DNA from 2 places in the Paenibacillus hamazuiensis genome. Region 2 is predicted to be linked to the other one. Evidence: a T-box and tRNA genes for the amino acid it is inferred to sense, from the RefSeq annotation. Region 2 holds a T-box; the other holds one or more tRNA genes.
What was found. The T-box of region 2 lies ahead of metG (methionine--tRNA ligase). A T-box ahead of a tRNA ligase gene usually reads a tRNA of that ligase, here a tRNA-Met.
Positions count from the first base shown of each region.

Region 1: it has a tRNA-Met gene. The T-box ahead of metG (methionine--tRNA ligase) is inferred to sense a tRNA for this amino acid. The anticodon was not compared.

Region 1 is NZ_JALRMO010000001.1:7,382,588-7,397,746, forward strand. Features, by position in the region: rRNA gene MYS68_RS32505 (23S ribosomal RNA) at 1-1,881, shown strand, start outside; rRNA gene rrf (5S ribosomal RNA) at 1,989-2,105, shown strand; tRNA gene MYS68_RS32515 (tRNA-Asn) at 2,202-2,277, shown strand; tRNA gene MYS68_RS32520 (tRNA-Ser) at 2,313-2,404, shown strand; tRNA gene MYS68_RS32525 (tRNA-Val) at 2,424-2,499, shown strand; tRNA gene MYS68_RS32530 (tRNA-Met) at 2,518-2,594, shown strand; tRNA gene MYS68_RS32535 (tRNA-Asp) at 2,609-2,685, shown strand; tRNA gene MYS68_RS32540 (tRNA-Thr) at 2,701-2,775, shown strand; tRNA gene MYS68_RS32545 (tRNA-Tyr) at 2,785-2,870, shown strand; tRNA gene MYS68_RS32550 (tRNA-His) at 2,876-2,951, shown strand; tRNA gene MYS68_RS32555 (tRNA-Gln) at 2,966-3,040, shown strand; tRNA gene MYS68_RS32560 (tRNA-Lys) at 3,047-3,119, shown strand; tRNA gene MYS68_RS32565 (tRNA-Gly) at 3,136-3,210, shown strand; tRNA gene MYS68_RS32570 (tRNA-Gly) at 3,453-3,527, shown strand; tRNA gene MYS68_RS32575 (tRNA-Arg) at 3,662-3,738, shown strand; tRNA gene MYS68_RS32580 (tRNA-Leu) at 3,763-3,845, shown strand; tRNA gene MYS68_RS32585 (tRNA-Pro) at 3,855-3,931, shown strand; tRNA gene MYS68_RS32590 (tRNA-Gly) at 3,950-4,023, shown strand; tRNA gene MYS68_RS32595 (tRNA-Arg) at 4,042-4,115, shown strand; gene cidR (cidABC operon transcriptional activator CidR) at 4,266-5,165, opposite strand; gene MYS68_RS32605 (CidA/LrgA family protein) at 5,277-5,654, shown strand; gene MYS68_RS32610 (LrgB family protein) at 5,656-6,333, shown strand; gene MYS68_RS32615 (hypothetical protein) at 6,385-6,531, opposite strand; gene kduD (2-dehydro-3-deoxy-D-gluconate 5-dehydrogenase KduD) at 6,813-7,568, shown strand; gene MYS68_RS32625 (sugar kinase) at 7,600-8,574, shown strand; gene MYS68_RS32630 (bifunctional 2-keto-4-hydroxyglutarate aldolase/2-keto-3-deoxy-6-phosphogluconate aldolase) at 8,600-9,268, shown strand; gene MYS68_RS32635 (DUF4269 domain-containing protein) at 9,366-9,932, shown strand; gene MYS68_RS32640 (glutamate synthase-related protein) at 9,986-14,539, opposite strand; gene MYS68_RS32645 (glutamate-1-semialdehyde 2,1-aminomutase) at 15,002-15,159, opposite strand, start outside.
Region 2 is NZ_JALRMO010000001.1:5,072,400-5,087,558, reverse strand. Features, by position in the region: gene MYS68_RS21960 (YcdB/YcdC domain-containing protein) at 1-1,555, opposite strand, end outside; T-box leader at 1,709-1,972, shown strand; gene metG (methionine--tRNA ligase) at 2,107-3,762, shown strand; gene MYS68_RS21950 (AraC family transcriptional regulator) at 4,351-5,214, opposite strand; gene MYS68_RS21945 (P-loop nucleotide/nucleoside kinase family protein) at 5,248-5,850, opposite strand; gene MYS68_RS21940 (multidrug effflux MFS transporter) at 5,857-7,095, opposite strand; gene MYS68_RS21935 (helix-turn-helix transcriptional regulator) at 7,155-8,105, opposite strand; gene MYS68_RS21930 (MFS transporter) at 8,249-9,433, shown strand; gene MYS68_RS21925 (cell wall hydrolase) at 9,523-9,951, shown strand; gene MYS68_RS21920 (methylenetetrahydrofolate reductase) at 10,189-11,124, shown strand; gene MYS68_RS21915 (sodium-dependent transporter) at 11,311-12,669, shown strand; gene MYS68_RS21910 (spermine/spermidine synthase domain-containing protein) at 12,717-13,634, opposite strand; gene mraY (phospho-N-acetylmuramoyl-pentapeptide-transferase) at 13,866-14,816, shown strand.

The DNA.
Region 1 (15,159 bases), 2.3 Mb from region 2:
GCTAAGGTCCCCAAGTGTGTGTTAAGTGGGAAAGGATGTGGAGTTGCACAGACAACCAGGATGTTGGCTTAGAAGCAGCCACCATTGAAAGAGTGCGTAATAGCTCACTGGTCGAGTGACTCTGCGCCGAAAATGTAACGGGGCTAAACACACCACCGAAGCTATGGGTCCAGTAATGGGCAGTAGGGGAGCGTTGTATACGGGTAGAAGCTTGACTGTAAGGACAGGTGGACTGTATACAAGTGAGAATGCCGGTATGAGTAACGAAAAGATGGGTGAGAATCCCATCCGCCGAAAGCCTAAGGGTTCCTGAGGAAGGTTCGTCCGCTCAGGGTTAGTCGGGACCTAAGGCGAGGCCGAAAGGCGTAGTCGAAGGACAACAGGTCGAAATTCCTGTACCACCGTGAACCGTTATGAGCAATGGGGTGACGCAGAAGGGTAGTGACGCGGACTGATGGATGTCCGTCCAAGCAGTAAGGCTGGTGCGTAGGCAAATCCGCGCATCGATAAGGCTGAGCTGTGATGGGGAGGGAAACTTCGGGAGTACCGAAGGTCATGATCTCAAGCTGCCAAGAAAAGCCTCTAGCCAGGGAGAAGGTGCCCGTACCGCAAACCGACACAGGTAGGCGAGAAGAGAATTCTAAGGCGCGCGGAAGAACTCTCGTTAAGGAACTCGGCAAAATGACCCCGTAACTTCGGGAGAAGGGGTGCCCCGGTAAGGTGAATAGCCGGAGGGGGCCGCAGTGAAAAGGCCCAAGCGACTGTTTAGCAAAAACACAGGTCTGTGCGAAGCCGCAAGGCGAAGTATACGGGCTGACGCCTGCCCGGTGCTGGAAGGTTAAGGGGAGCGGTAAGGTGCAAACCGAAGCTGTGAACCGAAGCCCCAGTAAACGGCGGCCGTAACTATAACGGTCCTAAGGTAGCGAAATTCCTTGTCAGGTAAATTCTGACCCGCACGAATGGCGTAACGACTTGGGCGCTGTCTCGACGAGAGATCCGGTGAAATTTTAATACCTGTGAAGATGCAGGTTACCCGCGACAAGACGGAAAGACCCCATGGAGCTTTACTGCAGCTTGATATTGGACTTTGGTACGATCTGTACAGGATAGGTGGGAGCCTTTGAAGCATGAGCGCCAGCTTGTGTGGAGGCGACGTTGGGATACCACCCTGATCGTATCGGAGTTCTAACCTGGTACCCTGATCGGGTATGGGGACAGTGTCAGGTGGGCAGTTTGACTGGGGCGGTCGCCTCCTAAAGAGTAACGGAGGCGCCCCAAGGTTCCCTCAGAATGGTTGGAAATCATTCGAAGAGTGCAAAGGCAGAAGGGAGCTTGACTGCGAGACAAACAGGTCGAGCAGGGACGAAAGTCGGGCTTAGTGATCCGGTGGTACCGAATGGAAGGGCCATCGCTCAACGGATAAAAGCTACCCTGGGGATAACAGGCTTATCTCCCCCAAGAGTCCACATCGACGGGGAGGTTTGGCACCTCGATGTCGGCTCATCGCATCCTGGGGCTGAAGTAGGTCCCAAGGGTTGGGCTGTTCGCCCATTAAAGCGGTACGCGAGCTGGGTTCAGAACGTCGTGAGACAGTTCGGTCCCTATCTGTCGCGGGCGTAGGAAATTTGAGAGGAGCTGTCCTTAGTACGAGAGGACCGGGATGGACGTACCGCTGGTGTACCAGTTGTCTCGCCAGAGGCACGGCTGGATAGCCAAGTACGGAAGGGATAAGCGCTGAAAGCATCTAAGCGTGAAGCCCCCCTCAAGATGAGATTTCCCAGTATGTAAGACCCCTTGTAGACGACGAGGTAGATAGGTTCGGGGTGGAAGCGCGGTAACGTGTGGAGCTGACGAATACTAATCGGTCGAGGGCTTAACCAAAAGAAGTACCCAAAGGAATCTAACGCAGCACACTTGAAGTGATTCGCATCTAGTTTTCAGGGAGCAACACGCTTCCGAAGCGAGTTTTGATTAAGACAAAACTCATGTTTGGTGACGATGGCGGAGGGGAACCACGCGTACCCATCCCGAACACGACCGTTAAGCCCTCCAGCGCCGATGGTACTTAGACCGCAGGGTCTTGGGAGAGTAGGACGTCGCCAAGCAGGCAAGGTACGTTAGACCTTCAAAGATAGTACTGCGTAGGTCTAACATTCCAGTCAGACATGTAAGACTGACAGTCGAACGTTGTCTACGAGCGTTCCCCGATAGCTCAGTCGGTAGAGCACTCGACTGTTAATCGAGTTGTCACAGGTTCGAGTCCTGTTCGGGGAGCCATATTCACAATTGAGAAGCTTTGTTACGGTCATATTGGAGAGGTGTCCGAGTTGGCCGAAGGAGCACGATTGGAAATCGTGTAGGCGTCACAAGCGTCTCGAGGGTTCGAATCCCTCTCTCTCCGCCATTACATAGCTACTATTCATGGAGGCTTAGCTCAGCTGGGAGAGCATCTGCCTTACAAGCAGAGGGTCGGCGGTTCGATCCCGTCAGCCTCCACCATATATGATATTTAATCGACGCGGGGTGGAGCAGCCCGGTAGCTCGTCGGGCTCATAACCCGAAGGCCGCAGGTTCAAATCCTGCCCCCGCAACCAAATTTTCTTAACGCGGAGCCGTGGTGTAGAGGCCTAACATGCCTGCCTGTCACGCAGGAGACCGCGGGTTCGAATCCCGTCGGCTCCGCCATTTACTTGTCTACATGCCGTCGTAGCTCAGGGGTAGAGCAACGCACTCGTAATGCGTAGGCCGGAGGTTCAATTCCTCTCGACGGCACCAGAGTCACATGGAGGATTAGCGAAGTGGCCAAACGCAGCAGACTGTAAATCTGTTCTCTGACGAGTTCGGTGGTTCGAATCCATCATCCTCCACCAACATGGCGGTCGTGGCGAAGTGGCTAACGCATCGGATTGTGGCTCCGACATTCGAGGGTTCAATTCCCTTCGATCGCCCCATTTATATAATTCATTGGGGATTAGCCAAGCGGTAAGGCAACGGACTTTGACTCCGTCATGCCTAGGTTCGAATCCTAGATCCCCAGCCATTACATGAGCCATTAGCTCAGTCGGTAGAGCACCTGACTTTTAATCAGGGTGTCGTAGGTTCGAGTCCTACATGGCTCACTTTTAAAAATCTTATGCGGAAGTGGCTCAGGGGTAGAGCATCGCCTTGCCAAGGCGAGGGTCGCGGGTTCGAATCCCGTCTTCCGCTCCATTATGATTAAGCTAGGTAAGGGATGAAGAACCCGGTGTTTTAAGGGTTCGTCGGAGCGATACTTCGTTAGGGTTTGCTTCGCAGTCTCGGAGTGAAACGGAGAGTATCCCGTCTTCCGCTTCATTATGATTAAGCTAGGTAGGGATGAGAACCCGGTGTTTTAAGGGTTCGTCGGAATTGTCTAGCTGCATAAAAATTACCGCTTGCATAACATCAAGTACATCGCTTATATTATTAATTACGCGGAAGTGGCTCAGGGGTAGAGCATCGCCTTGCCAAGGCGAGGGTCGCGGGTTCGAATCCCGTCTTCCGCTCCATTATGATTAAGCTAAAAAGGGATGAGAACCCATTGTTTTCAGGGTTCGTCGGAGCGACACTTCGTTAGAAATCACTTCGCAGTCTCGGAGTGAAACGAAGAGTATCCCGTCTTCCGCTCCATTATTATAACTATGTGCCCTTAGCTCAGCCGGATAGAGCGTTTGACTACGAATCAAAAGGTCGGGAGTTCGAATCTCTCAGGGCACGCCATTTTAACTTTATACATTGTAATAAGCCGGTGTGGCGGAATTGGCAGACGCGCGCGACTCAAAATCGTGAGGGAAACCGTGGGGGTTCGAGTCCCTTCACCGGCACCATGCATATAACGGGACGTAGCTCAGCTTGGTAGAGCACCTGGTTTGGGACCAGGGGGTCGCATGTTCGAATCGTGTCGTCCCGACCATGATATACAATTCCATATGCGGGTGTAGTTCAATGGTAGAACTCCAGCCTTCCAAGCTGGTAGCGTGGGTTCGATTCCCATCACCCGCTCCATATTTGAAATGCGCACGTGTCTCAGTAGCTCAGTTGGATAGAGCAACGGCCTTCTAAGCCGTGTGTCGGGGGTTCGAATCCCTCCTGAGACGCTTCTGCTCAACATAGCCCGCTATAGCACGATTGGTAAGACATACGTGCGACATACGGATACATAACCGAACCTCCTACGCGTGACAGCTTAGGAGGTTTTCTTGCTTTATAGCATGACCGTGAAGGGCTTAGATTAAGATTGCCTATTCCTACTCCCCGACTTTCCTCCTTTCCAGCTTATCCCGAGTAAAATGAATCCATTCCCGGGCTGCGAACGACAAGTATCCTGTCCTGCGCCATGCGATGGCAAGCTGCCACGGGATCGAAGGGTTTGCAAACGAAACGGTATGTACGCGGCTAGGATCAAGCGATGCGCAGATCGTTTCCGGCAGCATGGCGATACCCAAGTCGGCCGAGACCATTTCGCTGATAAAATCCCACTGGGAGCTTTCGTACAGCACCTTCGGCTCAAACCCTGCAGCCTTGCAAGCCGATATAATGCGGTCGTGAAGGGCGAAGTCCTCGCGGAAGGAAATGAGCGGCTCATCGGCTAATTCCGCCAGCGCGACGTGATCCCTTTGGGCAAGCCGATGTGACGGGGGGACAACCAGTTTCAACTTTTCATCCACAAAAGGGAACCAATCCAATAATTCATTATGAATGGGCAGGAGAACTACGCCGACATCGAGATGTCCGGCTTCTACGGCAGCCTCAATCTTTTTGGCCCCGTCTTCCACCATGTCCAATTCGATGCCCGGATACTGTTTGCGAAACTGATTGATCACGTTCGGGAAAAAACGGGCGCCGACCATTGGTGGCAATCCGATGCGGATACGGCCTTTCTTCAGGTGCGTGAGATCATTTAGCTCCGCAGAGAGGCTTTCGAAAGACTGCAGGATATGTTTGGCGTGCGCTACAATAACTTGACCGGAGTCGGTGAGTTCAACCTGCCGTCCTTCGCGTATGAATACCTCAATGCCCAGCTCGTCTTCCAGGTTCCGTATCATTTTACTGATCGTCGGCTGCGAAATATGGAGGGCATTAGCGGCCTGAGTGAAGCTTTTGCAGCGAGCGACTTCCAACACATATTGCAGATGCCGGATATCCATTGCACTCATGCTCCTTACATAGATAAATGGAATGAAATCTATTCAATGTATTCATTTTACCTATAAAAGGAGCTGTTGTATACTTTCAATAGTGTAAGGGAGGGAAGCCGCATGAAAGCAATAGATCTTATTCGCCGGCTGGGGCAAATCGGCTTCTTTATTCTCGTTTCCAAGGGAATGAATGAGATCGTGTCACTGTTCCGGCTACCTATTCCGGGGAGCATCTTAGGGATGCTGCTTGTTTTTGTTTTACTTCTCGTGGGTATAATCCGGTTGGATTGGATCGACGCGGGAGCCAATTGGCTGCTCGCCGAAATGCTGTTATTTTTTATTCCTTCGGCGGTCGGAGTACTTCCTTATAAAAATCTGCTGCTGAGCAGCGGCCTGCAAATTGGCGCTGTCATCCTGGGGAGTACACTCATGGTTATGGTGTGCAGCGGCTATATCGCGCAAGGGATTACGAAATGGAAAGAAAGGAGGCCTTCGTGAGATGTTGGCCTTTTTATGTTTTGTTATGACCATTGCCATATATATCGCAGCGAAAAAGCTTTACCGCCGCTGGCCGCGGGTGTATTTGACGCCGCTTTTGACCGTGCCGGTTTTGGCCATTTTGCTGGTGGTCTTCTTTCGCATTCCTTTCGAAGCCTACACTTCGGGGACGAAATGGATCAGCGAGATGGTAGGACCCGCTACCGTCGCTTTGGCCGTACCGTTATATAAAAATATCGGTGTATTGAAGAAAAACGCTTTGACGATAAGTATCAGCGCAGGTTGCGGAGCCGTCGTGGCGTTCATGACTTCCGTCTGTATGTCGGAGTGGCTGAAGCTGAACGTTAAAATTATGGAAAGCATGGCGCCAAGATCGGCTACGACTCCGATCGCAATGTCCATTTCTGAAAATTTGGGGGGAATCCCGAGCATTACCGCGCTCTTTGTGATCATAACCGGTCTCTTAGGCATGGTGCTCGGGCCGCCGGTTGTCCGGATTTTTCGCATTACAAACGATGTGGCGCGAGGTGTGTTGTTCGGAACCAGCTCGCATAATGCGGGAACGGCCAAAGCGTTCGAGTTCGGTTCCGTTGCCGGGACGATTGCTTCCATCGCGATGGTGTTAACGGCGATGATAACGTTATGCGCTGCGCCGCTGCTAATGGTATTGCTGCGCTAAGAGCGTGCGACAAAAACGGCAGTCCGATAGGATGCCGTTCATGCCGATGATTTAACCGATCGAAGGGCGGTTCGGGGCGTGCTTGTCTTTATGGTAGGTCGGCATCGTGCTGGCGGCGATATTTTCTTCGGCTTGCTTGGATTCGTCAAACAACGATTGCATCTTCTGATCCATCGATTTATTTTTTCCTTTGGCCACGGTGAAACCCTCCTCAGATTTGGAATACAAAGCGATTATATTATTTGCCGGATGTGCCGGGACATGCATGACAAATTACTGGGGAAAGCTTGCGGCAGCGAGCATTTCCCTCCGTAAGTATGGCAAAATACCCGGAATTCGCTTATAATGTGAAGTGGTGTCTGTCGGGTTTAAACGTTTTAAACCTGGGGCAGCCAAAGAAATAACAACGTTATCCAGCGGCAGGACAAGCCAAACAGAAGGTTTCAGAGTAAGATATATATAAATGGAGGGTACGAACCATGAATTTTTTCGATTTAACGGGTAAAGTGGCATTAGTAACCGGCGGAGCCGTCGGTTTGGGCGGAGGAATTTCTTTGGGATTGGCGCAGGCTGGGGCCGATGTCGTCATCGTAACCAGCAATGACCGCAACCGGGATACGCAAAATAAAATCGAAGCCATGGGCCGCAAGGCACACACGGTCGTAGCGAACCTGATGGACGAGCAGGCGCTGCCGGGCGTCGTGGAGCAAGCGCTTCAGGCGATGGGTAAAATCGATATTCTCGTCAACAATGCGGGAATTATTCGCCGTACTCCTGCAGCGGATCATGCTGCGCAGGATTGGCATGACGTTTTGAACTTGAACCTCAATTCGGCGTTCTTTTTATCGCAGTTGGTCGGCCGCGAGATGATCAAGCAAGGCTCCGGCAAAATCATCAACATCGCTTCAATGCTGTCGTTCCAGGGCGGCATTAACGTTCCGGGTTATACGGCTTCGAAACATGCCATTGCCGGCGTGACCAAAGCTCTCGCGAACGAATGGGCGAGCAAAAACATCCAGGTCAACGCGATTGCCCCGGGTTATATGGAAACGGACAACACGGCGGCGCTTCGGGCGGATCAAGAGCGCAGCTCGCAAATTCTTGTGCGTATTCCGGCAAACCGCTGGGGCACTCCGGAAGATCTGCAGGGTCCGGTCATTTTCCTCGCATCGAGAGCATCCGATTATATGAGCGGCCACGTGCTTTGCGTGGACGGCGGCTGGATGTCCCGATAATCGCCAATTCAGCGGAAAACAGGTGAAAATCATGACACAACCTAATAACCATGCCGCATATCAGCCGGAGATTGTGACGTTTGGGGAAACGATGGCGTTGATGATGCCGAATGGCGGCAAAGGAATCGAATATTCCCCGCAGCTGCAAACGTTGTTCGGCGGTGCGGAGAGCAACGTAGCTATCGGCGTGGCCAGACTGGGGCACCGGGTAGGCTGGTTCAGCCGACTCGGTAAAGATCCTTTGGGCAATTATATTTTGAAAAAAATTCGCGGGGAAGGCGTGGACGTTTCGCGCGCTTCGCAGACAACGGAAGCGCCGACAGGTCTGATGCTACGCGAAGTGATTTCCGGTAAAACATCGGTATACTACTACCGCAAAGGCTCAGCAGCCAGCACGCTCGCTCCAGAGCATTTGGATGCGGAATACATCGGAGGAGCCCGCATCCTGCACGTAACGGGCATTACGCCGGCTCTGAGCGCATCGTGCCGCGCTGCGGCCAAGGAAGCGATTCGCATCGCCCGCGAGGCGGGAGTAAAAGTATGCTTCGACCCTAATCTGCGGCTCAAGTTATGGTCCTTGGATGAAGCCAGGGAAGTTTTGCTTGATCTGGCTGAAGAGGCCGATTATTTCCTGCCCGGCTTGGATGAGCTGAAGCTGCTCTACCAAACGGAAGACTTCGATCAGATAGTCGGCAGATTGAACAAGCTAAAGGCCGTATCCATCGTCAAAGGCGGCAATGACGAAACTTATATCGTAGAGAAATCCGGCATCACCTCGGTGCCTTATTTTAAAGTGGAAAAGGTCGTCGATACGGTAGGCGCGGGCGACGGCTTCTGTGCCGGGTTTATCGTCGGGCTGCTCAAGGATTACAGCTTGGCGGAAGCGGTGAAGCTGGGCAACCTGATCGGCTCGATGGTCGTCCAAATGGAAGGCGATTGGGAAGGCATCCCGACCTGGGAGCAGGTAGAAGCGGTGCTGACCAATAAAGCGCACGTGGAAAGATAATTTTCGGACGGGATGGTAACGAACCATGAAAAAGCTTAAACTCATTCAGCAAATGGTCAATGAGGGCGTAGTCGCGGTACTGCGCGGCGAGACGCCGGAAGAAGTCGTTGAAATGGCGAAGCAATCGATCGCCGGAGGAATTAAAGTTATCGAGGTAACGATGACGGTTCCTTTTGCGCTCAAGGCGATTGAAGAGCTGGCCAAAACTTACTCCAGCTCGGCGCCGGCGGATTCGGATAAATACGCCATCATCGGCGTAGGTACGGCGCTCGATCCGGAAACGGCGCGTGCCGCGATCTTGAGCGGTGCGGAATTCGTCGTCGGGCCTTCGTTGAACCCGGCTACGGTAACGCTGTGCAACCGGTACCGCGTCCCGGTGCTTCCGGGCTGCATGACGATCCAAGAGATCCAAACGGCGCTGGAGCTTGGCGTCGATATCGTGAAGCTGTTCCCAGGCAATTTGTTCTCCCCGGCAATGATTAAGGCTATTAAAGGCCCGCTGCCGCAGGCTAACATCATGCCGACGGGCGGCGTATCGCTCTCTAACCTCGGCGAATGGATCAAGGCCGGCGCCGTAGCCGTAGGGATCGGCTCCGACCTGACTACGGATGCGGTCAAGACGGGAGACTATTCGCTGGTCGCGAAAAAAGCGGCGCAATACATCGAAGCTTACAAGGCCGCTAAGGCGAAGTAAGCCCACAAGTCTAGAGGCAATCAAGAGACGGGCCCTATGCAGTGAATAACGCTGTATATGGGCCTTTTTTTGCGAGGAGAGGAGGCGGACGAACGATATGTATGGCAGCGATTGGACGGACATCGGATATTTGTCCAAGGGGAATTCTATTCAAAGGGAGGTCTACCGTCTAATAAACCAACACCGGCTGCTGGACCGGTTGAAGGAATATAACCCTATTCTCGTCGGTACCGTACCGATTGATATTCATGTTGCGGGAAGCGATCTGGACATTATTTGCGAAGTTCATGATTTTGAACGATTCGATGAAGCGTTGGCCCGGGAGTTCGGCAAATACCCCGGATATACGGCGGTCAAAAGATCAGTGGATGGCATAGAAAGGATGAAGGCCAATTTTATGTGCGATCATTGGCCCGTCGAAGTGTTTGGTCAAGCTGTGCCGACGGTAAAACAAAACGGCTTCAGGCATATGGTCATCGAAGCAAGACTGCTCCAATTGTTCGGGGAATCGTTCAAGAGGAAAATCATCGAAATGAAATCATACGGAATTAAAACAGAACCGGCATTCGCCCGGGAGCTACAGCTTGAAGGAGACCCATATGAGGAGCTTTTGAAGCTGTGCACCTATTCGGATGAAGAGCTTAAGGAGCTGTGGGCCGGATAGCAAATAAAACCCCCTGAGAGCCCATATAAGGCGTCTCAGGGGGTTGCTTATAATTATTCCGTAGCGACAGACTGATCTGCCTGCAGGCCGACTGGAGCGATGCGTACGAAGTGTTCCGTCAGGTTGGCGAGCAGCTGATCGATTTTCTCAGCGGCTTCCGTTTGACCGGAATTGGCGAGCTCTTCGCGGTAAGCGCCGAGCAGCTCGTTCAGATCACGGATGCTTTGCTGGCCGATCGATTCGATTTTCACTTTTGCGCCTTTGGCAATACGGCGTTCGATCGCCGCCTGGTCAAGGCCCATTTCCGGCACGAGACGTTGGTAGATGACACCGCCGGTCATACCAGCGCAGATCCATGGACCCGGATCGCCAAGAACGACAGCGCGACCGTTGGTCATGTATTCGAACGCAAAGCCTTTCAGGTTGGCGCGGCTGGCGATGCTGCCCAGATCGTCGCGCAGCGGCGTCGTGATTTCTCCACCGAATACGACATCGGCGCCGGAGAAGCGGATGCAGGCACGGGAGTCGGCGTTGCCCTGGATCAGGAACAAGCCTTTTTGTGCGCCGTATCCGAACGATTTACCGACAGAACCGTTGATGAATTGCTTGTTTTTACCCGGCGCTTTCAAGATCGCCACTTTGCCGCCGAGCGACATTTTGCCGACGCCGTCTTCCGCACCGCCGTGAACCGTGATGTTCACGCCGCGAGCGTTAAATGCGGCGAGTCCGTTACCTGGCACGGAGTCGGTGAGCGTGAGCTTCACCTGCGGCAGGTTGTCGTAGCTGCCGTCGAAGCGGTCGCGTACGCGGTGGCTGGAATAGCGGCTGCCCAGAATACGGGACTCGGCATCGACCTTCGTCCAATTGCGTTCGATGGCGCCGTTCCAAGCGACGGAATCCGGGAAGAACTCCTGGCCTTCCGCACCGGCTGCGATTTTGATGTCTGAAGAGGCAACAGCCGCTTCGGCTTCCGCCAGAGCTTGCTCCTTGGAAATGAACTGGAGCGGAGCCGGACGGAGAATATCGGAAAGATCGATTTTATCCAGATGGTTGACTTGCTCCAACAGGTCGGAACGGCCGACCAGCTCTTGCAGCTGCTTGAAGCCAAGCTGAGCGACGATTTCGCGGGTTTCCTCGCCGATGCCGCTGAACAGGCGAACCAAGCTGTCTACGGCCGTATCGTATACGCGAGGCACGAAGCGGCGCAGGCCTTTTTCTTCAGCTTCTTCCATCGAGTCGATCTGTGTTGCGATACCGACGTGGCAAGTGTCCAGGTGACAGCCGCGGCAGGTCGTACAGCCGATCGATTGCATCGCGATGCTGCCGAAGCCGACGCGGTTGGCGCCGAGCATAACCATTTTCACGACGTCCGCGCCGGATTTCATACCGCCGTCGGACCACAGCTCGACTTTGTGGCGCAAGCCGGCTTCGATCAAGGCGACGTGAGCGAGCTTTGTGCCGATCTCGGTAGGCAAACCTACGTGAGTGATCGAGTGAATCCGCGCCGCCCCCGTACCGCCGTCAAAGCCGGAGAGCGTAATGACGTCCGCGCCTGCTTTGGCGACACCGACAGCGATCGTGCCGATACCTGGAACAACCGGAACTTTAACGATAATTTTCGCCTTGCGGCCGCTTGCTTCTTTCAGCTCGGAGATGATTTGCGCCAAGTCCTCGATGGAATAGATGTCATGGTTGTTGGACGGCGAGATCAGGTCCGAACCGATCGTGGCGTTACGGGCGGCGGCGATTTTGGCCGTTACCTTGGAGCCTGGCAGGTGTCCGCCTTCGCCGGGCTTCGCGCCTTGGCCGATTTTGATTTCCAGGAACGCAACGGCGTTCGCGAGCTCGACGTTGACACCGAAACGGCCGGAAGCGACTTGGGCGCCGCGTGTCCGCTTGTAGCGGCCGAGCATATCTTTAATTTCGCCGCCTTCGCCGTTCATCGTGACCATGTTCAAACGTTCGCCGGCTTCCGCATAAGCGCGGAACGCGGTTTCGTTCTGCGAACCGAAGGACATGGACGAAATCAGCGTAGGCAGGCTGTAGCCGTCGATGCCGATATCGACCTGCGAAGGGTCGAGCGGCTTGCGGCCTTCCGCATGAGCCTTGGCAAAATTGAAATCCGCAACGTGACGGATGGAAATCGGATTTTTCTTTTCCTCTTCGCGAAGCTTGTCGCGGTAATCGGTATATGGAGCAGCTCCGGATGCCGCGTCGCCAAGCGCTTTCCACATGCGCTGGAAGAAGCGGAAGTTGCGCGCCGCTTTTGCTTTCGCGTTGGCGAAGTCGTTGTAGCGTGCTTCGGCGTCGGCTTCCAGCTCTGCAAAGCCGGTACCGGCTTTTTCGCTGCCTAAATAGTTAACGATGTCAAGCACTTCCGCCACTTCCGGCTTCAGGCCGATCGCAGAGAAGAAACGGGTGTAGCCGCGCAGCTCGTGCGTACCGATCGTCGAAATGACTTTTTCCAAACCTTTGGAAAGAGCGGTGTACACTTTGCGTGCTGCCGGAGCGCCGTCTTTGGCCGATGCGGTAGCAAACAGCGCGTACGGAGACAAGATGTCGGCGCCAAGACCGCAGGCAACCGCAATATCGTGCAGATTGCGGATCGCCGCGCTGCGCAGGACGACGGAAGCGTGACGGCGCAGATTGTCGCCATTTCCGAGCTTCACGCCGCGAAGCGCGATATCGACTTTGGATACCGCAAGGTGCGGGTCCATCCACAGACGGTCGTTTTGGTGAGCTTCGGAATCATCCAGCACGAGCAGCTGCGCCCCTTGCTGTACGGCAGCGATCGCATCCGCTCCCAGCTTTTCGAGAGCATCCTTCAGCGAAGTGCCGCGGGCGAATGTGATGGACAGCGTTGCAACGGTGTTAGCTCCTTGCTTGCTGTACAGAGCGATGAGCTGCTCCAGGGACATTTGGCCGAGCGTTTCTTCCGAATCGACGCCGTTGCTGCCTTCGAGCACGAGCGGAGCGAGCAATTCTACGCGCAGGCCGACATTCGGCTGGCTGTACAAGCTCGGGCGCTGGCCGACGACGATGCGGGTGGAGAAATGCTCCATTTCGCGGTCGCGGTCGATCGCCGGGTTTGTGACGACAGCTACACTTTCTTTAATAAAGTCCGGAATGTTTTGACGTTCCCAGTTCAGCGCCGCATGCGGGCTGTCGTGGCCGAGGGAACGGATCGGCTCTGCGCCGGTTTCCGCCATCGTTTCGATCATTTGAATGCCGTCGCGGTCCCAGCCGAAGGCGCTGTAGACGTTGTCGGTGACAGCGGTGTCCGCATTCGGCGTCACTTCGGCAATGCCGCTCTTGTCGCCGGCCAGATGTTTGCGCAAGCCTGCGAAGTCGACGCGGGCGCTGGCGCGCTCGTAGACGAGCTCCTGCACGCGGCTGTACGGCAGCACTTGAATGTGTTCACCCGGCGTCAGCACGACGCCGATTTTCTCGCCCGGAGCAATCGGCTTCGGATCGGCGACCATTTCACCTACCGTAATAACGCCCTGCTCGGAGGAGAAGTAAAGCGACGTTTCGCTTTCGACCATCCAAACCGGACGCAGACCGAGAGCGTCGACGCTGAAAATGCACTCGTTGCCGTAACGGGAAACGATACCGGCCGGACCTTGCGCATAGTGGCCCCAAATTTGGCGGAAATAAACGTACATATCCTGCAGCTCCGGACGGAACTGCTTCATCTCATTAATAATCGGCGGGAATACAAGCTCCATCGCCTCGAACATGCTGAGGCCGAAGCGGTGAATGAATGTTTCGATCGTCCGGTTCATGTCCTGGGAGTCGGAACCGCCGTCAACGAGCGGAACGCCGACCATTTCGGCTTCCAGACGCATTTTCTTGACGGTGTTGATCTCTCCGTTATGACCGAGCAAGGAGAACGGCTGCACGCGGAAGAAGCTGGATTGCGTGTTCGTCGAATAACGGTTGTGGCCGATCGTCACCTGCGCCATAAACAAAGGATCGCGCGTGTCGTTGAAATATTTCGGCAAAATGGAGGCTGCGCCCATTACCTTGTAAGCGGCGGTGACGTTGCTGAGCGATGCGACATGCACGTAAAAACGCGACTCGATCGCGATATGCAGCTCGAACAGATGGTCGGCGACGTTCACTTCCGCTTTGTCGCACAAAGCGGCGATTTGCCAAAACGTAGGCTCATCGTTGCGGCCGTTCGGACCGAGCACGCTGCTGTCGGTTTGATTTTCCTGCTCGAGCAGGATCGTGACCTCGTGCTGCTTGAACATGTCGCGGATGTGCGCCTGAATCTCGGCCACGGACAGCTCCAGCTTGCGAGGAACGAAAATATGCGCCACGGAGAAGCGCGGGTCATGAGCGAGCTTGCCGTCCAGGCCGGCGTCGCTCAGTTTTTTCTCCCACAATGCACGGGGAATGTCTGTCAATATTCCGCATCCGTCGCCTTCGCCGGCAATAAAACCCGAACGATGCTCCATTTTAACGAGAGCGTCGATCGTTTTTTGGATATTGTCGCGGGATGGAAATCCGTCTTTCTCGATTATACAAACAATACCGCAGCTATCGTGCTCCGTGGCCAGTAAGTGTTGAAAACGGCCTTCATTGCGCATTACTTCATTCATTTTGATGGTCAGCAGGCTGACCGTCACCTCCCGTGGTAGTATGGCGTCCTCTTTCGTTTATGCGGATAAAAGCGAGACGCGGATATGATGTATAAATATACATTTATACTGTATAAAGAGCGCTGCGCCTTTGGAAAACGGAAAGGTGGGGACTTATCCGGCATGGAAACGAAAGAAAAAAAATGAAGCCCTCAATGCTGTAAAAAGCGAGCATCTCGACCGGCTTTTCCGAAAAAAACTTATAAAATGCCGATTTTCATTAAAAAGTCAAAGTAAATATAGAATAACATGAAAATGTTACGGAGACAATAGAACTTTACAGTTTTACCACTATGTAAGCGCTGTCTATTTTGTATATTGGTGAATAAAGGAAAATAATTGGCGAATTTTGCGGGCTGAAAAAAACGAACGAACTATTATCGATGCCCGATAATAGTTCGTGATTATCCTGATAAAAGCTGTTTATGACTCCGTTGACATGATGCGGAACGCCTCGTCCGCCGCTGCGATGGTCCGCTCGATGTCCTCATCGGAATGTGCCGTCGTGAGAAACCAGGCTTCATATTTGGAAGGGGCGAGGCAGATGCCCCGGTCCAGCATGAGCCGGAAAAAGCGGGCGA
Region 2 (15,159 bases):
GCTTCGCGGCCGGATATGCGATCTGCGAGATGCTGTTATCGAAGGAGACGATGTCTCCGGTGTTCCGGTTCACGGTCACGTTTACGCCTTCGTAATTGGCCTCGACGCCATCAATCACCCGTTTGAAGAAAAATTGATAACCAGACGAGTTGTCCATCTTGACGGCCATTATCGGCAGCTCGTTTGTGGAGTACAGCGCAAGCTCATGCAAATAATACGGCATCAGCTTCCGGATGGCGCCCACAGCGCGATCCTTCGCCTGCTCCTCCGTTAAGCCGGCGTTTGCCGCCGATGCCGACTCCGCATTTTTCTCCTGAGCCTGTACCGGCAGCGGTACGGGGCCACCGAAGCTGCGGTTATAGCTGCGGATTTCCCCGGTTTTCGCGCTTACCACCGCCCAGATCGAATCGCCTGACGGCATGAACTTGCCTGTGGAATCGCCGCCGACGTTCCAACGGATATTCCAGGTTCCGCCGGCTGAAGGATTATTCGGATCGTTGTATTCATTATAGGACGCATCCTCCAGCTTGGCTCCTTCCGGCAGCCCGAATGCGGCGGTCACCGTCTCGATCGCCTGCTCCTTGGTCAGCGCTTTGTCACCGGAAGGCTTTTCCGCTTGCGGCTTATCGGCGAGCGGCTTGCGATCCTTCTTCACCTGCGGGGCGCCGTTTTGAATATTCCACGGCTTGCCGGTCACCGCATCGAGCGTAGGCAGCGTAGCTTGATAAGCCGTGATCAGGTCGTCGTTTTTCCCGCGCTGGTAAGGCAGCGTGTACATCAGCGAAATGTCGGCTTCGGAACGGATCGTTTTCTCCGCCTGTTCCTGGCCGATCACATTGTCCGCTTTCGGGAACTCAAGAGAGTCATCCCAATAATTTTGGTAGCCGACAATGGCGCCGGTTCCGTCTACTTCGACGTTGACGTACTGCTGGGGAAAAGGAATGCCGTTAACCGTTCGGTCATAGCGGATTTGGTAGCGGACCTCTCCCTGCAGCGGCGTTTTAAAGCCGCTTTCGAACATATCGTTGTAGCGGGCCGTCTTCATCTCCTCCGGAGCCGTTTTTTGCAGATAGTCGGAAGCGATTTGCTTGGCATGCTGGAAATCGGTTTGCGGCGGGTAGACGACGCGTCTTGTCGGGTCGCTGTTGTACCGGTTATATTGAAGGATTTTACCCGAATTCGCGTCCAGCGTCACATTGATCGATTCCAGATAACGGTCCTGGTTTTTCTTTACGAAAGAAAGCTGCCAGGAAGGTTTTTTCAGTCCGAGGTTGCCGAAATACGAATTGAAGCTGACGTTTTCCACCGTATACTCGCCGGAAAGGTCGAATTGCTTGCGGGCAATCGAGACCGCATCGTCTTTGGAAACCTTGGCGTCGACGGCGGCGCTTTGCTGCGAAGCATCGTCCTGCGATACAGCCGGCATTTTCATGATCGGTGCCGATGGAGACGCCGGTAACGTCTGGCCGATGGCTTCGGCCGCTGCAGGCAGCGCCCCGGACAGCAAAATGGCTGAACTGAGCCCGACAATACAAACTGTCTTTCTTGTTTTCACAATACTACCTCCCATTATTAACCACGATTGGTTGCAACTACTTAGACGATGGAGGTTAAAAAAATGTTGCGGCCGGAAAACGCGGAGGCATCCATTTTTTCTTGACTTTGCCAAAACGGTCCCGTATAATTCCGAATAACTTGAATATTCCGAATAAAAGCTGCGAAGAGAAAGAGTACCAAGGCGATGTCTTTTACAGAGAGCCCCGGTGGGTGAAAAGGGGTAAGGAATAACCTTGGGAATATGGTCTCAGAGCTGCGCACCGAAACCTCATCCGGTTGTAGGCTGCGCCGGAGCCTGCACCCGTTAACGTGCTAGGGTATAATCGCGATGCCGCGGCGTACCTGAAGAGGTGAATGCCGCAAGGCATTGATGAAATTGGGTGGTACCGCGTGAGTGCAAGCTCTCGTCCCTTTGGGGATGAGGGCTTTTTTGTTTTTCGCGCGGGCGAAAAGCCGGATTGAAAAAGACCGGTCACTCCGGGGATATGCGACCGCTTCGTTCAATCGGCATTTCCCCATCGCGTTTTACTAAAAAGGAGGTTGGTGACTATGACTAACATATTTATCGGCGGAGCGTGGCCTTATGCGAACGGCTCGCTGCATCTGGGGCGGCTCGCCAGTTTATTGCCCGGGGATGTGCTGGCGCGTTATTTTCGTCTGAAGGGAGAGGACGTTCTGTATGTGTCGGGAAGCGACTGCCACGGTACGCCTGTCGCCGTTCAGGCGATTCAGGAAGGCGTGTCTCCCGGCGATATCGCGGACCGGTACCACCGGGAGTTTCTCGACTGCTTCGAACGGCTCGGCTTTACGTTCGACCTGTACACCCGTACGGATCAGCCGTTTCATCATGGGGTCGTTCAGGAGCTGTTCGTGCAGCTGCTCGAAAAAGGTTATTTGTACAAAAAAACCGTTCCGCAGACGTACTGCGAAACGGATCGGCGTTTTTTGCCGGACCGGTACGTCGAGGGCACCTGTCCGGTTTGCGGAAACCGCGCGCGGGGAGACCAGTGCGATTATTGCTCCACCCTGCTCGATCCGGCCGACTTGACGGATAAGACGTGCAAGCTTTGCGGCAATTCTCCGGTGGAGCGGCCGACCGAGCATTTTTATCTCGCGCTTTCCCGCTTTCAGGCTGAGCTCGAACGGTATGCGCGGGACGCCGAAGGATGGAAGGAAAACGCCGTACATTTGACCGGGCGATATTTGGCGGAAGGTCTTCAGGACCGTGCGGCGACACGGGATTTGGCATGGGGGGTGGACGTGCCCGTTCCCGGATTCGAGGACAAAAAAATTTACGTATGGCTCGAAGCGGTCACCGGGTATTTGTCGGCAAGCAAACAGTGGGCGGCACAGAGCGGCGGCAGCTGGGAGTCCTTTTGGCGGGAGGGGCGGGATATTACCGCGTATTATGTGCATGGCAAAGACAATGTGCCGTTTCATACGCTGATCTGGCCCGCTTTGCTGCTGGGAGCCGGAGGGCTGCATTTGCCGGACCGGATCGTCTCTTGCGAATACATGACGCTGGAGGGGAAAAAGTTTTCGACCAGCCGCGGGTGGGCCGTATGGGTGCCGGATCTGTTAAGCCGGTACCAGCCGGATTCGATCCGGTATTTCCTGATCGCGAACGGGCCGGAGAAGCGGGATGCGGATTTTTCGTGGCGGGAGTTCATTCACAGCCACAACGGGGAACTGCTCGGCGCGTTCGGCAACTTTGTGAACCGGACGCTTGCTTTTATCGCGAAGTCGTTTGAGGGCCGCGTGCCGGGAGGAGGGGAGGATACAGAGTGGATCAGGGAACTGGAAGAGCTGTACGGCGCTTCCGGCGGACTGATCGAACAGGGGCGCTTCAAGGAAGCGCTGGAGCTGATCTTTGCCTCCATCCGCCGGGCGAACAAATTTTTCGACGACCGGAAGCCTTGGGCGCAGATTAAAGAAAGCCGCGAAGCGTGCGGACAAACACTGCATACTTGCGTTCAAATCATAGCGAATCTCGCGAGCTTGCTGCACCCGTTTGTCCCTTTTTCCTGCGGGAAAATCGGCGTCTTTCTCGGTCTGGAGCCGCCTGCTTGGCGCAGGATCGAGGTTCCGGCAGGCCGCACGGTGCAGGCGCCGGAGCTGCTGTTCGAGCGCATCGATCCGGCGCGGATCGAGGAGGAGTCGCGGCTGCTGCAGGAAAAGGCTGACGGAGGGCCGCCTCCTTCGTAGACGAGAGTGCTGGCGGGCCTATGATCGATGTTGTCAGGTTAAGCGGGATCGTAGCGGAACTATGGTTCGCTAATTGGGTCAGTTTCGGGTATTTTTGGAAATTAGCGGAACTCAGGTGCTCTATTTGTCTATTTTCCGGGAAATAAACCAATTTGTACCGAGCATCTCAGTTCCTCTATTTTTTCGCGACGCCCATTTATCAGGGAATAGCGCACGTGGGTTCCGCTATGTTGATGCCACACACTCGAGCGAACGCGATAACCTGACAGCATTTGGCCTATGATCGCCTAGGAGTCTGTCCGACGGAAGGGATCTTGTGAATTTTTATTCAATAGATGTATGGAGGGGAGGGAATTGCCTCGGAAAGTTTACGGCCGCCTTTGAAATCAAGTTGTTACATCGGACTAATATTAATAAAACAACTTGATTTCAAGAGCGGTGGAGAGGTAATCCCTTACACGGAATACACTTTATTGAATAAAAATTCACCGATTTTGCTTCGTCGGACAGACTCCTAGTTCCGCTCTGATGGTCCTTTGTCGGCTTGAACGTTCTGCGGCGCATGAAGCCGGATCAGAGGGGCCAGCTTCAAATAGGATTGTAAAAACCGGACGTGTCCCGAAATTCTTTAGCTGCAGCCAGCGGAGAATCCCCGTAAAATCTTTTAAAGTCGCGGATCATATGCGCCTGGTCAAAATATCCGTGATCCAGGGCAAGCATCCGCCAATCGGTTTTCTTCCGCCTGCGGATATCACCGACGACGGCCTGAAACCGCACGATTTCGCTGAATTTTTTCGGGCTGAAGCCGATCCATTGCTCGAATTTCCGGTTGATTTGACGTGCGCTGACCGCTTCCGATTCGGCCAGCTCGCACACGCCCGTTTTTCCTTCCGACACGAAGATGCGGTAAAGCAGGTTGGCCATGAGAGGATCGTCGACCGGCCTGTTCCTTTGCGCGATCGTGAGCAAATAATGCTCGATGATCCGCACCTTCTCTTCCATCGATTCTTGCGCGAAGAGCTTTTCCCCGATTTCTTCGGCGATATTCGGCCAAATCGCATCCAAGGCGCAGTACCTGCCCGTGAATTCGGCAACCGGCGTTCTCATGAACGGATAGGCTCCGCCCGGGAAAAAGCGGACCCCGAACTTGCGGACGGGCCTCTTGTCGTCATAGGCGATGGGAAACGGTCGATCGAATACGCCGTAATAGCGGATGTGATAACGGTTGCCCTTGATATCGTGCTCGAACAAAATATCCGTGCAGCCGTCGGGCAAAACGCGATCGATACCGTCGTTATTTGCCGAATCCGGGTGAAAGGAAGGCTCCGATGCCCAATAACATGAAACAAAGGACATCAATGCCGGGGACGGCTTGAATTCGATATATTTCTGCGAGACGACTCTTCCGTTAGCCTGTATCGGGCGAAATAAAGCATGCAGTGCGTCTTCCATAGCCCCCCTCCTTGCGGCTTGCAAAGCTGCCGGTCACGATTCCGCCGGCCCTCCGCCGTACACAAGCCGCTCCAGCTCCGCAAGCTTCTCTTCGGCAAAAGGCCCGGAATTGTCGAAATATACAATCGACGAAGGCGGGAGATCCCAGCGGATTTGCCGGAGCGCAAGCGACCGGCTGAATTCGTTCCAGTTGTCCAGCTTCCAGACGTCAAGCGGCGAGGCTCTCTTCCGGAGGCGTTCGCGGTAAAGCTCCATGTCCGGCAAATACACAAACACCGCCCTCACGTCGACGTCGTCTGCCGAGGCGCCGATTCGCGCGAGCTCACCGGCGAGCCACGCCGGATCTTCGGTTTCCTTCGTAAAGGGGCCGACGACGATCGCGTCTATGCCGAGCTCGACGTTTTCGAGCGCGGCGTCCATCGTGATGCGGTAGCCGAGATCGCGGCAGCGCGTTTTATACACGGGCGAATCGCGGTCGTTCGGGTCGAGCCCGGAAAGGGTCATGATCGCTTCCGCGGCGGGGCGCAGCAGCGTGTCCATATCGAAGAAAGCGGCGCGCCGCCGCGCGGCCAAAGCTTTCGCCAGCGTCGTTTTGCCGGCCCCCGCGGGGCCGATGAAGAAGACCAGCTTGCGCATATAGGGTTAAGCCTCCTTTGAACGGCGGATCAGCAGGAAATAACAGAGGATCGCCCCACCCGAAGCCGCGGCGATCAAAATTCCGAGCGGCATGGCGCTGTGACCGCCTCCGAGCCCGGACAGCGGCGAAGTGAACGCGCCGATGACGAGCGACAGCACGCCGAGCAGCGCCGCCGCGCTGCCTGCGGCGCTGCCCTTGCTCTGCAGCGCCAGCGAGGAGCTTGTCGGCCCGACGACGCCGACGCTGGAGACGGTGAGGAAAAACGCCGCCCACACCCCGGCAAGACCGAGTCCGCCGAGCAGCGAGACGAGCAGCAGGGCGCCGCCCGCTGCGGCGATCACGTAGCCGGCGACGAGCAGCCGGATTTCCGGGAAGCGGCTGACGAGCTTGCCGGTAATTTGCGAGGCGAGCACGAAGCCGATGCCGTTGACGGCGAAGATGAAGCTGTACATTTGCGGAGATACGCCGTAAATGTTTTGCAGCACGAACGACGAGCCGGACAAATAAGCGAACAGCGCGGCGGAGACGCATCCGGACGAAAGCGCGTAGCCCATAAACTCGCGGTCGCGCAGCAGCCCGCCGAAGGTCGTCACCGTTTGCCGAAAGCCTCCGCGCGAGCGTTTGCCCGCAGGCAGCGTTTCCGGCAGCATCAATAATATGACGGCGAACATAACAAGCCCCACGCCGCACAGCACGACGAATATGCCGTGCCACGTCGTAAAGCGCAGCAATTGTCCGCCGATGATCGGAGCGATAATCGGTCCGGCACCGTTCACAAGCATAAGCATCGTAAAAAATTTCGTCAGCTCCGTGCCCGAATACATGTCGCGTACAACCGCCCGCGAGACAACCATCCCGGCTGCGCCCGAAAAACCTTGAATCGCCCTGAGCAATATCAGCGACCAAATGTTCGTCGTGAACGCGCAGAGCAGCGAACACAAAGCGTATACGATCAAGCCGGCGAGCATCGGCAGCCGCCGTCCGCGCACGTCGCTGATCGGTCCGGCCAGCAGCTGCCCCGAAGCGAGGCCGATCAAATAAAACGTCAGGCTAAGTTGAACGGAAGAGGCCGACGTATGGAAATCGGAAACGATCGTCGGCATCGCCGGAAGATACATGTCTATCGTTAACGGTCCCATCATGCCCAAAGATCCGAGGATCAGCACCATCGCCGTTCTCGAGGGCATCGGACGCGAAGCAGGTGCAAGCGGAGCGCCGTTCGCGCCGGAATGCGAGGAATTCAAAGCGGTTCACTCTCCCTTTATCTGTGATGAACTGGCATAGCGAAAAGCTTTCAATTCCATCATTGTAACAAATGGTTCATCATCTCGGAAAGATTTCGTTTCATGCAATCGATAAGCTCCCGCGGTTCCCGCACCTTCGCTTCGGTACCGAGGCCGATGAAAAACTTCGCCAAAAACGGAATTTCCGTTCTCGGTACATCACCCTCCAGCCAGCCGCTGCCGTCTTCACGAACATGAAGCCGTCCGCGCCGTCCGAGCTCCGGCTCGCACCGCTGCACGCCTTCTTTGCTGAGCTCGACGTATACGTGGACGTACGCGTCCCCTTTTTTCACAAACGACTCCCAGTTGCCGATATGGACATGCCGCAAATCGAGCGGTTTCGAAACGGCGGGCTCGCCGCCGACGGAGCGGATCCGGTCGCACCGGAACAAGCGAAATTGCTGCCGCTCAAAGCAATACGCGGGACAATACCAGAAGCCGTTGCTCGCATAGATGCCGAGCGGCTGTATTTCCCGGCAGGATGCTCCTTCCCGCGACTCGTATTCGATCCGCACGACTTTTTGGCCAACCGCCGCGTCAAGCAGGACGGCCAAATGCGGGGATTCGATCTGCCTGATCGGAGATAAGAAATCGACGCGGTTTCTCATTTGATCGATACGGTCGCGGACGTCTCCGGGCATGTAGTAGTAAAATTTTTTGAGCGCGCAGGACGATTCCGTTTCAAACGGCAGGGCCGAATAATGGCGCAGCGCCTGGCATGCGAAAAACAAAGCGACGGCTTCCTCTTCGGTGAAGGCGATCGGAGGCAGCACCCGTTCCCGGATCACCTGGTAACCGCCGTGCGGCCCCACTTCCGAATACAGCGGAACTCCGAGCTCGCTCAGCTCCTGCAGGTCACGCAAAATCGTCCTCGCGGAGACACCGAATTCGTCGGCAAGCTCCTGGACCTTGAATCTGCGCTTGCGGTTGACAGCCATCATCAGCTCCATGAGACGTTTCGATTTGGACATAAAACCGCCTCCGTAAATTTTTTTGAGATCAAAGTTTATGACAGTCTTTGTCACTATTATCCGCTACAATGAGAATCAAGTCCAGTTGGTCTTGCAAAGCGCGCGCCCAGATCAGCTGAAGTATAAAGGAGATGGTGATGAACATGAACAAATTGACTTCGATTTTTTTCCTGATCATGTTTTTGATCGGCACCGATACTTTCTTGATTTCCCCGCTCATTCCGACGCTGCAAAGCATGTTTCAAGTTTCCACTGAGGTGTCCGGTTGGATGATGGGAGCTTATACGCTTGGGGCAGCGCTGTTTGCGCTTGTTGCCGGTCCCTTGTCCGACGGCTTGAACCGGAAAAAAGTGATGCTGGCCGGAATGACCGGCTTTGCGGTTTCCACGCTGTTATGCGGCTTCGCGACCGGTTTCTGGTCGATGTGCCTGTTTCGTTTTTTGGCCGGCGTGAGTGCGGCGTTTACCGCACCGCAAGTTTGGGCGGCTGTTCCGTCGCTGCTGCCGGCGCCGAAGATCGCCAAAGCGATGGGGATCGTTTATGCGGGGCTCGCCGTATCCCAGGCGCTCGGCGTGCCGATCGGCAGCATGCTCGCCGCGGTCCATTGGCAGTATCCGTTTTTTGCGATCGGCATATGTTCTCTTCTGCTCGCCGCCGTGATCTTTGTCGCGGTGCCGGACATGAAGCCGAGCCAAGTTCCGGGGGCCAAAACGCCGATCTTCCAAAGATACGTTCCGCTGCTGACGAGCGGACGCGCAAGAGGGACTTTCCTCGCCTATTTCTTCATTCATCTCGGGAGCAACGCGGCGTTTGCGTTCCTCGGCAAATGGATGACCGACCGCTTTCACCTGTCGGTGGATCAAATCGGGTACATGATGATATTGCTGGGACTCGGCAATCTGGCTGGCAGCATGGGGAGCGGGTATGTGTCGGGCGTGTTGAACCGTTTTAATACGATGGTTATCGGCTTTGTTCTGCTTATCGCGGCGTTTGTCTCGCTGCCGCATTTCACGTCGGTATCCGCCGTAGCGGGCGCGTATTTTGTCATATTCGCCCTTCTCGGCATCATGTTTCCTCTCATCATAGGGATATTGACCTCGCTCAATCCTTCCATCCGGGGGACGATTTCGAGTCTTTCGACTTCCACGATGAACGCGGCGACAACGCTCGCTTCGTGGATCGCCGGCATGCTGTATGTGCTGTTTAACGGATTTTCGGCCATTGGCATTTTCGCGGCTGTTTGCTTCGCGGGTGCGCTGTTCATTTTTGCGCTGAGCGGGGTTTTGGCGGGGGAAACGGGGACGACGGCGGAAAAGAAGCCGGCTTGATGTGCATTTATATAATAAAGTGTCCCCCGGCAATCACCTAAATCCGTTTGCGTAATATTCTGTAGGTAGAAAACGTTAGGGGTGATCCAATGGCTGTCGTAAAAGCAAGGGACCAAGATATTACCCTCCTGGCCAGACTGCTGAGAGCGGAAGCGGAAGGCGAAGGGGAGAAAGGAATGATGCTCGTAGGCAATGTCGGCATCAATCGCATACGGGCGAACTGTTCGGACTTTAAAGGAATCCGCACCATCCCGCAAATGGTGTACCAACCGCATGCTTTCGAGGCGATCATTCACGGTTATTTTTACCAGAAAGCGCGCGACAGGGAAAGGCGGCTCGCCCGGCGTGCCGTTAACGGGGAACGGCAGTGGCCTGCGAAGTTTTCGCTCTGGTACTTCAGGCCGCAGGGAGACTGCCCTTCGACCTGGTACGGTCAACCCTTGGTGGCACGTTACAGAAAGCACTGCTTCTATCAGCCGACGGCGGAAACCTGCGAAAATATTTATAATACGTTCTAGCGAAAGATTCCGAAAATAAAGTGGAGGCGATTGATAGTCCGTTACCGGTCCATCGCCGTCCGCATGCGTCGCCATCCGTTACGGGCTGCCCGGTTTATTTGCCGGGCAGCTTGCTGTGCTGCGGGCCTAAGTCTATTGACAATAAAAACCCGTCTGGTTAAAATGTATAAAAATGCTACGATTCGTATAAAAATTCGGATTTTAGCTTCATTTTAATAGAATCGGGGGACGGGGACGGTGCTTAAACAAAAGATACTGGAAAGAAGAGCAGGGATCGTCACCTACGGTTTAACGCCGCCAAAGGAAGACAACACGCCTGAAAAAATCGCGGAAATCGCGAATAAGCTGATCGATCGAATGCGGAATACGGAAATCGACGGCCTGATCATTTATGATATTCAGGATGAAGCCAACCGCAACGAGCAGGAAAGGCCGTTTCCTTTTTTGAAAACGATCGATCCGACGGTTTACGGCCATCAATATTTGGCGCAGCTGGACGTGCCGAAAATCGTTTACCGCTGCGTCGGCAAATATACGGAAGACGAGCTGGCGGAATGGATTGCATCCGATCCGGGGCAGGATCGGTTTTCCGTATTTGTCGGACCGTCGTCCAGCCAGCAGGAAATCCGCCTCAGCCTGACGGACGCTTACGAATTAAGCCGGAGAGCCAATGAAAAACTGATTTTGGGCGGCGTCGTCATTCCGGAAAGGCATCTGAGGAAAAACGACGAGCATTTGCGGGTCGTGCAAAAAATGACCAGCGGCTGCCGCTTTTTCGTTTCGCAAGCGATTTATAACGTCGAGGCTTCGAAAAATTTCTTGTCCGACTATTATTACTACTGCCAAAATCACCAAATCGAAATGGTTCCCATTCTCTTTAACTTGACTCCATGCGGATCGCTGAAAACGCTCGAATTCATGAAGTGGCTGGGCATCAGCATCCCGAAATGGCTCGAAAACGATTTGATGAACTCCAACGATATTTTGGACAAGTCGGTCAATTTAACGAAAAAAATATTCGAGGAGCTGCTGGAGTTCGGTCTGGAGAAAGGCATCCCGGTCGGCTGCAGCGTGGAAAGCGTTTCAACACGGAAGGTGGAAATCGATGCTTCCGTGCAGCTGCTGAACGATGTCAGAGCGATGATTGACCGGAAGCTGATGGTCGCCCGCTGATTCTGGCGAGATAAACATTGCGAAAAGAGACCTTGATTTAAGATCAGGGTCTTTTTTGCATGCTCCCATTTCTGAATGGAAATAAATAACCCGACGATGAAAATGGCGAAATTTACATCATGACAGAAGGAGTCATTTATTTTACTATTTCTTCTGGCGAATATTCAGGAAAGATGGGACAACATCATGAAGAAACAGCAAGACGCATCTGACCCTAAAAACGGCACGGAAGAACGTTTTTCAAAGACCGGATTTATTTTGGCGGCGATCGGAAGTTCGGTCGGTCTAGGGAATATGTGGAAATTTCCCTATATCACGGGAAAACACGGCGGAGCCGCTTTTTTTCTACTGTTCATCGTCTGCCTTATCATCGTGGGGCTTCCGGTACTGCTGGCGGAGATGGTCATCGGCCGCGGCGGGAGAGGCAATGCGTCCACATCCTTTTACAACCTGACGGGGAAAAAAGTATGGGCGGCATTCGGCTTGTTCGCCGTCCTTACCGCGTTTATGATCATGTCGTATTATGCGGTCGTCGCCGGCTGGACTCTCCATTATACGGTGCAGTCGCTAACCGGATTGCTCTTTGAGCCGGGAGCCGACTACAAAAGCAAATTTCTCGATTTCGCCGGCAGCTACACGCCGCTGTTCTGGCAGGCGGTTGTAACGGTAGTCTGCGGCTCGGTGCTGGCCAAAGGCGTATCGGGCGGAATTGAAAAATTCAACAAAATATTGATTCCCGGTTTTTTGATTATATTGATCGTGCTGATGTTCCGCGCTTTAACGCTGCCGGGGGCTTCCGAAGGGGTAGCTTTTTTTCTGAAGCCGGATTTTTCCAAGCTGGACGCGGAGTCGGCACTGATCGCTCTGGGGCATGCCTTTTTCTCGCTGTCTCTGGGCATGGGCTGCATGCTCACTTACGGTTCGTATGTGGACAAGCGGCAATCGCTCGGAAGCGCCACACTTGCTATCGGCTTCGGGGATCTGGTGTACGCCTTGATCGCCGGACTGGTTATTTTTCCGACGGTGTTCTCCTTTGGTCTGGAGCCTGGGGAAGGAGTCGGTCTCGCCTTCATGGCGCTGCCGGCCGCTTTCTCGAAAATGTATTTGGGCTCCGTGTTCGGCGGTTTGTTCTTCGCGCTGCTGGCGATTGCGGCGCTGACTTCGGCCGTCTCGATTCTGGAGGTGCCGGTCGCCTTCGCCATGGAGCGGTGGGGCTGGAGCCGCAGCAAATCTTCCGTCTACGTATCGGCGGTTTGCTTCCTGGTCGGGATTCCGTCCGCACTGTCCGTCGGCGGTGTTCTGGGGGGATTTACGCCGGGCGGGAAGTCGATCTTCGATTGGGTCGATTTCGTCACCGCCTACATCGCAATGCCTTTTGGCGGGCTTGTCGTCACTTTATTTACCGGCTACGCGTGGAAAAAAGCCGGCGAGGAAGCGGGTCTCAGCGGGTTCTGGTATAAAGCCTGGATGATTGCGCTCCGTTTCGTCGCCCCGGTGCTGATCCTGCTTATTTTCCTGTATTCCGTCGGGCTGTTGAAGGTATAGAAGGACAAGCCGGGGCTCCTGCTTGCAAGCGGGAGCCCCATTCGTTGTCAGTGCCGTTCATGGATGTTGGCAAGTACGTGGTTCCGATCCGTCTGGATTTTCCACCTCCTCCATTTCCGCCGATACTTGCGGGGGATCGTAAATATTTTCTTCAGCTTTGCCGATTTCAGGAAGCGGGTCGGAACGCGCAGGCGGATGCGGCGGGGAGACAGCCGTCTTCTTGCAGCTACGACGAAACCCCAGTCCTCCCCGTATTTTTTCATGACATCGATATGATAAGGCAGCACATGGAATCCGGCTGCTTTGAGCGTCGCGACAATGCTCGAGTGGTACTCGGGCATGATCGACAGCGTGGAACAAGCGATAGTAACGGCGCCTCCGGGGGCGAGCCGCCTTTTCAGCAGCCTGTAAAATTCCTTGCTGAACAGGCGTCTGAGTCCCGGAGCATCATGGCTCGGTTCCGGGATGTCAATGATGATGGCGTCCCATTTCTTCCGGTTCTTCTCCACGTAAGCTCTTCCGTCCTTGATGACGGTGCGCACTTTCCGATTGTTCAAAGCCCCTTTGTTAAATTTGACGAGAGGCTTCAGTTTCTTGCCGAGCTTCATCATAACGGAGTCGATGTCTACGACCGTGATCTCCTTGACTTTGCGATACCTAAGCACTTCCCGTGTCGTAATGCCTCCTCCGCCGCCGATCATCAGGATGCGCCGCCGTTTCTTGGCAACGGCCATCGGGATATGGACCATCGCTTCGGCCCAAATGTTGTCATCCTCCGTCGTGCCGAACATCACATAGCCGTCCCCGTAAATCAATACCTTACCATTTTTCAGCTTAACGACCGCAATTTTTTGATAGGGGGTTTTGATCCGGCGCAGGATGCGGTAGCTTTCATCCGGCTCGTCATCATAGGAGATATAATCGCGAAGCGACGATATTGTTGCTTTTACGGCTTTGTTGACCATGTAGCTCCTCCTCTTTTTTTCCATTCGACCCATTGCCCGAGAACCTTTTATTATAAATGTCACGATTCCCGATCATGCTACGGGCGGATGCCGAGGATTCACGAAAATAGCTCATTCGCCCAGGTTTGTTCGCTAAAATAGGAAAAAACGTTTTCCAAAATTTCACTATATTTCGATCCCGTTTCGGATAAAGTTGAACTGTGAGGACAAGAAGAATCGGAGGGATTCGGATTGACGTCTGCATTAGGAGTTGCCGCTATTACTTTTTTTATCGTTGTCTGCTGTTGTCCCGTGCTCATCCGGGGGCTGCGTACGTTAAAGCTGACCCAACCGATCCGAAGCGAGCTGCCGGCGGATCATCAGGCCAAACGCGGCACTCCTTTAATGGCGGGCATCATCCTGCTGGCCGGAGCTCTGGCTCCCCTGATGTCCCACCGTGGCGGTTTTGCTTTACTTCTAAGCGCGATGTTTGCTCTTTTCAGTTTGGTGGGATTTCTGGACGATTATAAAAAAGCCGCATTCCAGGATCCGTCCGGAATATCGGGCAGGACGAAGCTGATCTTGCAATTTGTCGTAACGGGCATCCTTTTGCTAGTGCTGTACAGGTACCTCCCCTTTAATCCGGGCATTTATTTTCACAGTGAGATGCAGCTGTCCCTGCATCCCGGCGTATACATAGTTCTCGCGATGCTGTTCATCGTCGGCTCGGCGAATGCGATCAATTTCACGGACGGTCTGGACGGGCTGCTGATTGTGGTCGCCATCCCGACGTATTTTTTCTTTTTCGCGGTATCGGACCGGCTTGAGGTGCAGCTGTTTTGCCTGACGATGATTGGCGGCTTGTTGGGACTGCTGCTGTACAACATATATCCGGCCCGGGCTTTTATGGGGGATACCGGATCGCTCGCCATCGGAGGGTCGCTGTCGTTTCTGGCCGTTATCGAGAAGGTGGAAATACTGATTCCGCTTTTGTTTTTTGTATATTTTGCGGAACAGCTATCCGTTATCCTGCAGGTATGGTATTACAAGAAAACGAAAGTCCGCATTTTCAAAATGACGCCGATCCATTACCACTTTAGCTTAAAATACGGCTGGAGCGAAAATAAAATCGTGCTGATCTTCGGACTCGTTTCGTGGTGCTGCTCTGTCGCCAGTTGGTTGCTGTGGAAATTTGTGTTGTAGAACGATGGCAGCGTAAGAATCGAAGTGCCCCGGGAATAGTAACCACTTCCCTGGGGCACTTGGTCTAAACGAGAACGCTTTTTACAGAAAATATTAATTTCTATACGTTTTGGGATGCGGCATAACGGTTTTGGTGTTACCGGGTATTTGCGAGCGGCGGTTGGAGAACTTTTTGCCCAGTTTGATGAAAGGAATCTCAATAAAATAATATCCAAGCGTTGCCAAAACGAGAGTCCCGACACAAACCATTAAGATTAAATAAACAATCGGAAGTGTATCATAGAACAGATTAACCACAGTCAGAATCACAAGAAAATGGTATAAATAAAAACTATAAGAGATC